3 regions of the Halomonas sp. N3-2A genome follow, and region 2 is predicted to be linked to each of the others. Evidence: predicted binding sites of a transcription regulator. Region 2 holds the regulator's gene; each other region holds the start of a gene.
The links. The regulator sigma-54, encoded in region 2, starts transcription at its own class of promoters, with help from an activator protein. The targets are predictions, from matches to a motif close to TGGCACNNNNNTTGCTNT.

Region 1 (4,261 bases), 1.7 Mb from region 2:
TCATCAGCGGCTTGGCCGAGGCTGACAGCCGTATCCATGGTGATCCCGCACCTTGGGTAAAAGTCACTAACCTGGGAGCCAGTAGTGTGGACCTTACCGTGCGGCTTTGGGTCGATGCGGCGGATTATTGGGATGTGAAATTTGATATGACGAAAGCTGTCAAAGAAGCCTTTGATAAGCAAGGTGTTTCAATACCTTACCCGCATTCGGTAGAAATTCAGAAAGCGGGGTAAATTTTTCCGTTGATACGGTTTGTTAAGGCGCGCCCTTTAAAGGGCGCGCTTTGCTTTCGTAGTTTGTGATGGCGGTTACTCTTAATCGTCCTCGTCCCAGTGTTCCATCGCGCGTTTGTCATCGGGAAGTCGGACGATGTCGCCTACGTTAAGCTTGTGGTGGGAGTCGTGGTGGTGCCCGTGTCGGTCAAGAATGGCGGCAACGCTGCCGATGCTGACGGCATCTTCATCACGATAGGCTTCTACTTTTACCCGCACAATGCGGCCTAGATAACGGGCGGAGAGCATGGCGCCTGGGTAGGGCGGAGTGTGGTCGGGGTCATTCTTAAAAAACTCTACAACGCTTGCGCTGCCAGGTTCGTCCCATTCGATATGCTGATGCATTGTCAGTGTCCTTTTGTTGAGCTGTATCAGATAGCGTGATGTTTAAGTGTAGTGTGCGTTGGTGTGATAGAGCCAATCACTGCTGAAGCATGGAGATGTCGTGAATCCGCTGCACTCACATTCGCTGGTTGGATAGCTTTGTCTTCAAAAGAACAAGTCTTCAAAAGAACTTGTCTTCAACAGCCGTGGGGGTAATACCTTTCTGTGTGCTGTTTTCACGTTGGTTAGTGCATTAACCGATTCTTGCCGATGGTATTGGCTTATTCGTGTTGAATAGTATGGTTAACACTATGACGGCGGGGGCAGTGCTATTGGGCAAGCATTTGAGCGTTTAACCAACAGGAGATCCTAAGCCATAAGAGACGTTAAGTATCCGTATGCGAGTTGGGAGGTGGCCGGTAGGGTTTGTTACTCCTTGATGGCGAGTCTCGGGTAAGCCCTGAGGTTTCCAGGCTGAAGGTTTGTAAACGGGTAGGGCAGGCATAAAGGCGCTGTAGTAAATCAGCAAGCGCTGCTTCATCTAGCTCTGGGTCTAAGCCCCCCAACCGTTCTAGCCACGTGCGCCTGATGGCGATGTAGGGAGGAACAGCGACGCCTGCGCCTAAAAAGCACTGGAGTAAGCGTTCGGATAAGCGGGGTGGTTCGCTGCCAATCAAAAGAGCATCCAGCGTGTACGTGTCTAGCTGGGGATAAAGTAAACACCATAGTTTGGCTGTTAGCGCCCGTTGCTGCATTGCAATCAACAACCAATCAGCTTGGCTGAGATATGCGGCTTGATTGATCCTTGCGCCCAGTGGCTGGGAAGGGGTAACAAGAAAGTGCGCGCGGTAGCGTTGCTCAATGTCCGGCACGCGCGGATCGGCGGTGGCGCTGGTCACGATAATGGGAAGTGTGTGGTCTGCAAAGCCTGTTTGGCGAATAGCGCGCAGGTGACGTGGTAAAAGGGCACCTGTGACTGACGCATCAACAATAAAGCAGACCGTGCCCATGTGAGTGGCTTCCTGTGTTGTGAAACCTGTTTGTTATTAAATCTATCGGTTTGTAATCAATTGTAGGTGTGAGTTTCTTTTGGTATCAAGCTAAAGTTTACAGTGATGAGGAAAATAATAGATGCTTGACATGCACCATGTTGGTGCTTGCGAGTCTCTGGTTGGTCTTTATTGGTGCGTTTTTCTGAGCTAGGTGGCTTTTTAGGGCTAAGTTCGTTCTTTCGCAGAGCATTATGCTACATGAAGAAGCGCAGTATTTTATTTTTTATCTTTTATAAAACAAATGCTTGTTGTTTTTTTATGCCATATTGGTGCAGAGTTGGCATGTTCCGTGCTTGGTATTAGGCAGCGGCTAGCGGGTCGTAGGCAGATGCCTCTCGGCGTGCTACAACGATAGCCGGTTTGTTTAATAACTCTTTTATCGGTAGCTTACTGTCACAAGCTTAAGCCACGTTCATACCGGAGGACACTATGTCAGCCAAGACTCTCGCGCTAATCGAAGAACATGATGTTAAATGGGTAGATCTGCGTTTCACCGACACGCGCGGTAAAGAGCAGCACGTCACCGTACCGGCACGGGACGTGGACGAAGAGTTTTTTGAAAATGGTCAGATGTTCGATGGTTCCTCTATCGAGGGCTGGAAAGGCATCAACGAATCCGACATGATTCTTCGTCCTGAAGATGGCACTGGTTTCCTCGACCCCTTCACCGAAGACGCTACCCTGATCCTGCGTTGCGATATCATCGAGCCTGCCACTATGCAGGGCTATGACCGTGACCCGCGTTCTATTGCCAAGCGCGCAGAAGCTTACCTGCAGTCCACCGGCCTGGGCGACACCGCCTTCTTTGGCCCTGAGCCTGAGTTCTTCATTTTCGACGAAGTCCATTGGAAATCTGACATTCAGGGTTCCATGTACAAAATCACCTCTGATGAAGGCGCTTGGGCGACCAGTAATCAGGTAGAAGGTGGCAACTTGGGGCACCGCCCGCGCGTTAAAGGCGGCTACTTCCCGGTTCCCCCGGTTGATAGTTTCCATGACATGCGTGGTGCAATGTGTAACACCCTGGAAGCGATTGGCCAGACCGTTGAGGTTCACCACCACGAGGTTGCTAACGCGGGTCAGAACGAAATCGGCGTTAAATTCAACACGTTGGTGAAGAAAGCTGACGAAGTTCAGGAAATGAAATACGTGATCCACAACGTGGCTCACGCTTACGGCAAAACCGCTACGTTCATGCCGAAGCCGCTGGTAGGCGACAACGGGTCTGGTATGCACGTACACCAGTCGTTCTGGAAAGATGGTCAGAACCAGTTCGCAGGTGACGAGTACGCTGGGCTTTCCGAAATGGCGCTTTACTACATTGGCGGTGTGATCAAACACGCCCGTGCTCTGAACGCCTTCACGAACGCGTCTACTAACTCGTACAAGCGTTTGGTGCCAGGCTTTGAAGCGCCGGTTATGTTGGCCTACAGCGCTCGTAACCGTTCTGCCTCTATCCGTATTCCGTACACCGCCAGCCCGAAAGGTAAGCGTGTTGAAACACGTTTCCCTGACCCGACTGCTAACCCCTACCTAGCGTTCGCGGCGCTGCTGATGGCGGGTATCGACGGTATTAAGAACAAGATCCATCCTGGCGATGCCATGGATAAAAACTTGTACGACCTGCCGCCGGAAGAAGGTAAGTCAGTACCGACTGTTGCCAACAGCCTGGACCAAGCGTTGGAAGCACTCGATGCAGACCGCGCGTTCTTGACCGAAGGTGGCGTGTTTACTGATGATATGATCGATGCATACATCGACCTCAAGATGGAAGAAGTGGAGCGCATTCGCATGACCACTCACCCGATTGAGTTCGATATGTACTACAGCTGTTAAGAGCGATTGCTAAGCACAGCAGCTAGTATCACTCCCTCGGGTGTGACTGGCCTAAAACCCCGCTTCGGCGGGGTTTTTTTATACCACTGAATAGTGAGACGAAGAGGTCTGTTTGCAAGGGGAGAGCGCTGTCTGCGGCGCCGCACTGATGCGGTGAGTATTTTTATTGATGATGAGTCATGTGCACTATAATGGTGCAATAAGTGGCAAGCTGACCGCTCGGACTGCGCTATAACGGCACGCTACATCCCCGCCCCCTGCTCATTAGCCGTGCAAGTGGTCAATTGGCGCGCTTTTTGCAGTTTCTCTTTCATACGCTCGATAACGCTATTTTTTTACAGCGACGCTTCAGGATACGCCATGTACCAGCGCTTACTTGAACACCTCACCACCGCAGTCTTACTGCTAGACGGTGAACTCCGTGTTCGTTGGATGAACCCGGCAGCGGAAGCGTTGCTAGCGGTGAGTTTTAGCCGTGTGCAGGGCATTAGTTTAGACACGCTGTTAGGGGGCGATGAGAGTATTGATGATGTCCTCGCTAAAGCGCGGGATGCCTTTCATCCCTATACCCAACGCGAAGCACGCATTACGCCGCTGAACAGCGAGCCATTAACGGTGGACTACACCGTGACCCCGCTTTCAGCCGATGAACTATTACTCGAAGTAGAGCCCCGTGATCGGCTGATGCAGATTTCCCGGGAAGAAGCGCTGACCACCCGGCAAGAGACCATCAAAGTGTTGGCGCGGGGCTTGGCTCATGAAGTTAAAAATCCCTTA
Region 2 (4,261 bases):
TGCTTGCCTTAGGTGGCATACTGGTATGGTTGGATCCACGCGGCCCTCAAGACCAATCAATCGACGCTGAGGCTCGCGCTCAAGAGCCCGGCCATGTATTAGAGAATGCAGAAATCACTCTGTTTGGTGACACCGGTGCCATCCAGCAGTCGCTGACGACGCCGCGCTTAGTCCATACCCCTCAAACGGCGATGACAGATGTCTTCTCCCCCAGGGCAACACTATTCGATAGCGAAGAGCGTCAATGGCTAGCGACGGCGAAGACCGGCACCCTAAATACTGACACGCAGGTGCTCACGCTAGCTGGCTCAGCCCAATTACTTGCACCCGACGAGGGCTGGCAGCTGAATACAGAGTTATTACATTATGATGGCACCACCCGTCATGCTTGGAGCGATGCCGAAACCATACTTCAGCAACCGCCCCAGCGCATTGGCGCTTCACGCATGGATGTATGGCTGGATGATAGCCAGATCCGCTTAACCAATAACGTGCGCGGCGTTCACCCGCCTGCCACTCGTTCTCAGTAGGAGTCGCGATGAACGCTCTTATTCGCACGGCACTCTTCGTCATTGCACTACCCATTTCAGCGGCAGCGCTACCGGTCATGGCACAAAGCCAAGCCCCCGTAGAAGTAGAGGCTGACCGTTTAGATCTCGATCAACGCGCAGGCACTGCTGTGTATTCAGGCAACGTCGATATTCGGCAGGGCAATATGCAACTGCGCGGAGATCGCGTTGAGATTCAGCGCAACGATGCTGGCGAGCTATCGCGCGCCGTTGCAACCGGTGGACGAGCCTATATACGCAACCAGCTCGAAGACCAAGCTAGCCCAATGGAAGGCTGGGCAAAGCGCATTATTTATCATGTTGCCGAGCGTCGGGTAGAGCTCATTGACCAAGCGGAACTGACCCAGCAAGCAGATCGCTTTGAAGGTGGACGCTTAGAGTATTTTATCGACCAAGGTGTGGTTCAGGCGCGTTCTGATGTTAGTGGTAGTGAACCACAACGTATCCGCATGACTCTTCAGCCGGAACAATAGGAGTGTCCAGTGGCGACAAATAACGCAGAGCCTGCACCTCAAACCACAGCCTCAGAATCAGCGCCGATAAAAACCCTTTATGCTCGCCACCTAGCCAAAAGCTATAAACGCCGCCGTGTCGTTAAAGATATTAACCTAGAGATATCTCAAGGCAGCGTGGTAGGGCTGCTAGGCCCCAATGGCGCTGGCAAAACGACATCGTTTTATATGATTGTCGGCTTGGTAAAGTCTGATGCGGGAAAGGTTGGCATTGACGAGCTTGATTTAACCCATGCCCCCATGCACGAACGTGCAATGGCAGGTATTGGCTACTTGCCTCAGGAAGCCTCTATTTTTCGCAAACTTTCTGTCGCCGACAACATCATGGCAATCTTGGAAACTCGTAAAGAACTCGATCGTAACGCCCGGGAGCAGCGCCTTGAGTCGCTACTGGAAGATTTCCACATCACGCACATTCGTGACAACTTCGGCATGAGTCTTTCGGGCGGAGAGCGTAGACGTGTTGAGATCGCACGCTCCCTCGCGACAGAGCCGGCCTTTATTCTGCTTGATGAGCCATTTGCCGGCGTTGACCCGATCTCAGTGGGTGATATTAAAACGATCATTCGAGCCCTCAAAAAACGCCATATCGGCGTGCTGATCACTGATCATAACGTCAGGGAAACACTAGATATTTGCGATATTGCCTACATTGTAGGTGACGGTCATATCATCGCCAGTGGCCCCCCTCAGGAAATTCTCAACAACCAGCGGGTAAGAGACGTTTATTTGGGGGCTGATTTCCGCCTGTAAACAGCCACCTGCAGAAAAAATAGTAGTGGTGGCATAGTTATTGCACTTGCACCAAGCCATAACTCGCACTAGGGTGGAGCTTTCTGATTAACGAGTGGTTCTCAGATGGTCATGAAAGCTTCTCTTCAATTGCGTATCGGTACACAGCTGACCATGACACCTCAGCTGCAGCAGGCCATCGCCCTGTTACAGCTATCAACGCTGGACCTCCGTCAAGAAATTCAGCAAGCACTTGATGCCAATCCAATGCTTGAGCAGGAAGATGAGTTCGGCGAACAGGCCGTTAGTGAACCCCAGGAAGCTGAATGGTCCGAAAGCATTCCTAATGAACTCTCTACTGACAGTGACTGGTCAGACACTTATCAAGACCTAGGCAGCCATGGCACCAGCAGCGAGGGGCCTGACTTTGAGCGTCAAGCCGCGGGTCAAAGTTTGCATGGCCACTTACTTTGGCAACTCGCCATGACAGATTTTTCACCACGCGACCATGCCATTGCTGAAAGCCTCATCGATGCACTGGATGCCAACGGCTACCTAACCCAGCCTCTCAATGACATTCGCGAAGGACTTAAAGCCCAAGGGCATGAAGGCCTTAGCCAGCGTGAAGTTGAAACAACCTTGCTGCGCCTTCAACAGTTTGAGCCCACCGGTGTATTTGCGCGCGACCTGCGGGAGTGCTTAATGCTGCAGCTCGCCTCACTACCCGAAGATACACCGCTGCTGATGCCTGCCAAGCGGCTAGTGCGTCAATTTCTTGAAGCGCTCGGTAAGGATGATGTGCGTTTGCTAAAGCGGCGGTTAAGCCTGGATGATGAGCAGCTTGATGACGTCATTCGCTTGATCCGCAGCCTTGATCCTCGCCCAGGAAGTGCCTTTGGCGACACAGATGACAGCTATGTAACGCCAGATTTAGTCGTCCGCCATGACCACGAAGGATGGCACCTGGAGCTAAACCCAGAGGCACTGCCGCGCTTGCGCATTCAACCTGACTACGCAAGCCTCATCAAACGGGCTGACAAGAGCCAAGATAACCAGTTTTTAAAAGAGCATCTCCAGGAAGCGCGCTGGCTCATCAAGAGCCTTTCAAGTCGAAATGATACGCTACTGCGGGTGGGCCGAGAAATCATAGCGCGCCAAATAGGCTTTCTGGAACACGGTGAAGAAGCCATGAAACCGCTGATTTTAGCCGACATCGCAGACGCCGTTGAAATGCATGAATCTACTATTTCCAGGGTCACCACCCAGAAATATATCCATACCCCGCGCGGTGTGTTCGAACTCAAATACTTCTTTTCCAGCCAAGTAAGTGGCCAGGACGGCGGCGACAGTCATTCCAGCACCGCCATCCGGGCTCGAATCAAAAAACTGGTGCAAGATGAACCGCCCGGCAAACCGCTCTCAGACAGCCGCCTCGTGGCGCTATTGGAAGAGGGTGGCATTAATGTAGCAAGGCGAACGGTGGCCAAATATCGCGAGTCGATGGGCATTCCCTCTTCAAGCGAGCGCCGCCGTTTACGCTAATAAAACAGTGCTAACGAGACAAAGTCTGTCTAGGGGCTTTGCAATAGCGCAAAAAGGGTTACAATCGAAGAACAGTCCGATGGATAAGGAGCACGTCAATGCAAGTAAATATCACTGGTCATCACGTAGATCTGACTGACGCCTTGCGTGACTATGTAAATGAGAAGCTGGAACGCGTTGAGCGCCATTATGACAACATCACCACCGTACAAGTAACCTTATCTGTTGAAAAGGAGCGTCAGCAAGCTGCCTGCACCCTGCATGCTGCAGGAGCCGATCTACACGCAGAAGCATTAGACAATGATATGTATGCTGCGATTGATGCACTAGCGGACAAAATTGACCGTCAACTCGTTAAACACAAGGAAAAAGCACAAGCTCGCGCCCAAGGCGCTGGCGTGCGTTAACTCAATGACGTTGGAAACCATACTTCCCCCGGAGCGCGTGCTGTATGACGTCCCCGGGGGCAGCAAAAAAAGGGTGCTGGAATTTTTCAGCACCTTTATTGCGCAAAACACGCCAAGCCTAGATAGCCAAGAAGTCTTCAGCCGCCTGATTGGTCGTGAGCGTTTGGGTAGCACTGGAATAGGCAACGGCGTTGCCATTCCTCACGCCCGTAGCCCTCACTGCAGCTCGCCTATCGCTGGTTTTTTAAAGTTAGCCGAGCCTGTAGATTTCGATGCTATTGATGGCGATCCCGTCGACCTTGTTTTCGTACTTTTAGTACCCGAAGAGGCGGACGACACGCACTTAGCCTTATTAGGGCAAGTGGCGTCTATCATGAACAGCGTTGACACACGTCAGCAGCTTCGTAGAGCGGCTAGCCAACGTGAGCTATTGGACCTTATAACAGCAAAAATTCGTGAACAGCCTGTTAGCTAAAGGGTCCACCGCTAGACACTGCCT
Region 3 (4,261 bases), 800 kb from region 2:
CTCGGCTGGCGGCTTCACCTTCTACTTGTGGTGGGCGCGAAAGTGGGTGAGCTTCCGGCCCGGTAATGCCCTGGGCCAGTAGTTTCTGCTGCATGTGGTAAACCAGTTCGCCGTTTTCGGCGTGTACCGTAGGTACCGCGCCCAATTCCAGGCAGCGTGAAAAGCTTTCCACCAATATGTCATCAGTGGCCATAATCGCGCCCTTGTAGGCCATAAAGTGCTTGAAACTATTCACGCCGTGTTCGCGCACCAGGGTGCCCATTTCCTCTTTGACGCTCTCATCCCACCAGGTGATTGCCACGTGGAAAGCGAAATCGGTAGCCGCTTTTTCCGCCCACCCTTGCCACGTCTCAAAGGCTTCTAAGAGTGATTGGCCTGGGCTTGGAATGACAAAGTCGATAATCGTCGTGGTGCCACCCGCCATAGCGGCGGCGGTGCCGGTGTAAAAATCTTCGCTAGCCACTGCGCCCATAAATGGCATTTGCATATGGGTATGAGGGTCAATGCCACCGGGCATTACCAACTGATTGCTGGCGTCAATAATGTCGCAGTTATCGGGGAGGTCTAAGTCGGTGCCAATGGCGTGGATTTTTCCGTCGACGCACAGAACGTCGGCGCGGTAAGTATCGGCATGGGTGACGACGGTGCCGCCTTTGATCAATAAACTCATCATGCAGTCCTCGTATGATTCATCAACAGGGCTACTCACCATCAGTGAGGCGGGTGTAGGCATCGGGGCGACGATCGCGGAAGAACTGCCAGTTATTGCGCACCTCGCGCACCATATCTAAATCAATTTCATGCACTAGTAGCTCGTCTTCCGTTTCGCTGGCCTGGGCTTCGATTTTGCCGCGGGGGTTGACGATGTAGCTGGAGCCGTAGAAGTTGCCAATATTCCAGGGTGCCTCTGTGCCCACGCGGTTGATAGCAGCAATGAAGCAACCGTTAGCCGCAGCGGAAGCAGGCTGCTCAAGCTCCCATAGGTACTGGGAAAGCCCGGCTACGGTAGCGGAAGGGTTGAAGATTACCTCAGCACCGTTGAGTGCCAGCGCACGCCAGCCTTCAGGGAAATGGCGGTCATAGCAGATATACACACCAATTTTGCCGTAGGCAGTGTCGAAGACTGGCCAGTTCGATTTCCCTGGTTTGAAGAAGAATTTCTCCCAAAAACCGGCCACTTGAGGGATATGAGTTTTATGATATTTGCCGAGGTAGCTACCGTCGGCATCAAACACGGCGGCGGTGTTGTAGTAAACGCCGGTCTCTGTTTCTTCATACACGGGCACGATAATGACCATGCGGTGTTCGGCAGCCAGTTTTTGCATCATCTGACAAGTGGGACCTTCTGGAACCCGCTCTGCGGCGGCGTACCATTTGCCATCTTGGCTTGGGCAGAAGTACGGCTGGTTAAAGACTTCTTGAAAACACAGTACTTGCACACCCTGTTCGGCGGCCTGCTGAATCATCGGTAGGTGTGCTTCGTTCATCGCATCGCGGATCGCCGCGGGGTCTAAATCGGTGCTGGTTTTGAGCCCCATTTGAATTAAGCCAATTTTCATTTTCTGCATAGAACAGCCCTCTCAAGTCATACGCGCCAACCGCATGCATACGCATGTCGGTAGGTTACTGGTCAAGTAACAAGTGTGTGATTACGTGGCGTGCAGTGGTGTCTTATTGTTGTTCAAAAAGTTGTCTTGATTGACAGCTTTTTGAACATAGTCCTTTGTGAGGTGTTGTTTCAAGTGTTTTTTAATAATTTTTATTTACTGGTTTAACTCTTTGATTTTTTAATGTTTTTATTATTTTTAGTGCTATTTTTGCTAAGTTGGTGAGGTGTCGTTCGATATTGGTGATATTTAATTTTTTGTTTTAAAACATTGCTTTATGTTGTTTTGTTTTTGATTTTGATATTTTTTATGCGTCTTTTTGGTGCGTATTTTGTTTAAATGGCTACGCTTATTAATGGCTTTTAAGATCTGCAAGGCGAATAACAACAATCACGCTAAAAGTATGTGTATGTCTGCCTGTTAAGTCAGCTTTTTGATCAATGGGTTAGTGTTTGTGATTTTGTTTTAGGCACGCTTATTGCTCTTAAAAGACTGACACCGTGAATTTACTGGGCTACAGCACTGCTGAGGAGACTATATGACTGGCTCAACATCCCGAATGGTGGACAGAGAGGGGTTAATTGAACTCGATGTAGGCAAAGACGTAGGTGATAGTCCTCGTTTCAATAAAGATATTGCGCCCACTCAGGCGAGTGAGCGCACTTGGAGTAAATGGAACATTGCGGCACTTTGGGTGGGGATGTCGATTTGTGTGCCGACCTACACATTGGGTGGTGTGTTAACCGCCTACTTTGGCCTGAGTGTGGGCGAAGCGCTTTTTGCCATTTTTCTAGCCAACGTGATTGTCCTGATTCCGCTCACTCTAAATGCCTTTCCTGGCACTAAATTTGGTATTCCATTTCCAATTGTACTGCGATCATCGTTCGGTATTTTAGGTTCTAATGTGCCTTGTTTGGTGCGGGCTCTCGTAGGCTGCGGCTGGTTTGGCATTCAAACGATGTTTGGTGGTTTGGCTATTCATCTTCTGTTATCCGAACTGGTCCCCGCTTGGGCTGCGCTGGGTGGGATAGGTGAAGTGATTGGCTTTTTTGTATTTGGTGCAATGAATCTTCTTGTGGTCATTCGTGGGGCTGAGTCGATCAAGTGGCTGGAAACCCTAGCGGCGCCATTGCTGCTTGCTGTGGGGGTTGGATTAATGATGTGGGCATGGCCGCACATGTCGATGACTGAGTTATTAGCGCAACCGCCTTCGCGCCCAGAAGGAGCGTCGGTATATGGCTACTTCTTTGCAGGGTTAACCGCGATGGTGGGGTTTTGGGCGACGTTGTCGCTGAACATTCCTGATTTCAGCCGGTTTGCCAAAAGCCAAAAAGATCAAATTGTTGGCCAAGTGATTGGGCTACCGCTGACAATGTTCTTCTTTGCAGCGTTGGGCGTTGTATTGACTGCAGCTTCAGAATCGTTGGTGGGACAAACGATCGCTGACCCAGTTAACTTGATAGGGATGATCGATAGTCCTTTTTGGGTCGTGTTAGCGATGGTGTTGATCATTGTTGCAACGCTGTCTACCAATACAGCCGCGAATATTGTCTCGCCAACCAATGACTTTCAAAATATTGCGCCAAAATGGATTAATCAGACGCGTGGCGTTCTGATAACCGGAGCAGTGGGTGTTTTATTGATGGGCTACGATCTTTTGCAGAAAGCGGGGCTCATTGCTCAAGGGGTGTCGCTTGAGCAGATGTATTCAAACTGGCTGCTAGGATACTCCAGCTTGCTTGGCCCCATTGCAGGCATCATGGCAGTGGACTATTTCCTAATTAAAAAGCAGCGCTTAGATGTGCCTAGCTTATATATGGATAACCGTGCTTATCCTGCGTTTAATGTGGCGGGTTTTATCGCGTTCGGCGTGCCGGTGGCACTGACGCTACTAGCACTGTTAACCGGCACCATGAACTGGTTCTATGACTATGGCTGGTTTACCGGTTCTGCGCTTGGCGCGATTGTTTATTACGCCGCAAGCCACGTTTTAACACCGTCTTCTCAGGTAGGACCCGCGCCACACATGGCCAGCGAGACGGCAAAACTGCCATAAACTCGTTATATGTAAACGTCGTTAATAATCAAAGCTCGGCTAAGTGCCGAGCTTTGATTATTTTGTGCTTGGCATAACCAAGTGAGCTATTTTGCGCCTTTTACAAATCCTAAAAATGCATCGACCACCCGGTTGGGTCGGCGATCATGGCGAGTGATTAGCACAAACGGAATCTGATAACGCTGAGTACCCGGCTGAAGGGCGCGCATCTTATTGGCATTAACCCATTGGGCGGCAACATGTTCTGGGAGAAAACCGATAAACCGCCCAGTGAGAATCAAAAACGCAGCGCCCTCCCGATCAGAGGCAGACGCTTGTAAATTTAACGCATCATGTGCTTTACGCGCATCGCTAGGGAGTGGGTAGCGAGGCGTTATCGCTGGATAAGCGGCAATCTGTTCAGCTGTGAATACTTCATCAGTTTCATCAAACAAGGGGTGGTCAGCGGCGCAGTAAAGAAACGAAGGCTCCTCGTACAATAGATACGTTTCTAAGCTGGAGGGTAAGTTAACCGCGGGCACTACGCCGACATGCAAGTGGCCATCCATTACGCTTCGAATAACGGCATCTGAAGGCTCCATGTGAATATTAACCGTGA

Region 1: the regulator sigma-54 is predicted to act here: its motif matches at 1,927-1,944, upstream of glnA (glutamate--ammonia ligase).
Region 3: the regulator sigma-54 is predicted to act here: its motif matches at 2,075-2,092, upstream of CEK60_RS20905 (NCS1 family nucleobase:cation symporter-1).

Annotation. Positions count from the first base shown of each region.
Region 1 is NZ_CP022286.1:3,606,640-3,610,900, reverse strand. It holds gene CEK60_RS16805 (mechanosensitive ion channel family protein) at 1-233, shown strand, start outside; gene CEK60_RS16800 (hypothetical protein) at 315-617, opposite strand; gene CEK60_RS16795 (hypothetical protein) at 983-1,606, opposite strand; gene glnA (glutamate--ammonia ligase) at 2,078-3,484, shown strand; gene glnL (nitrogen regulation protein NR(II)) at 3,845-4,261, shown strand, end outside.
Region 2 is NZ_CP022286.1:594,537-598,797, reverse strand. It holds gene lptC (LPS export ABC transporter periplasmic protein LptC) at 1-530, shown strand, start outside; gene lptA (lipopolysaccharide transport periplasmic protein LptA) at 539-1,042, shown strand; gene lptB (LPS export ABC transporter ATP-binding protein) at 1,109-1,834, shown strand; gene CEK60_RS02610 (RNA polymerase factor sigma-54) at 1,940-3,355, shown strand; gene hpf (ribosome hibernation-promoting factor, HPF/YfiA family) at 3,454-3,762, shown strand; gene ptsN (PTS IIA-like nitrogen regulatory protein PtsN) at 3,767-4,237, shown strand.
Region 3 is NZ_CP022286.1:4,521,657-4,525,917, forward strand. It holds gene hydA (dihydropyrimidinase) at 1-670, opposite strand, end outside; gene CEK60_RS20900 (nitrilase-related carbon-nitrogen hydrolase) at 702-1,568, opposite strand; gene CEK60_RS20905 (NCS1 family nucleobase:cation symporter-1) at 2,146-3,663, shown strand; gene CEK60_RS20910 (LysR family transcriptional regulator) at 3,750-4,261, opposite strand, start outside.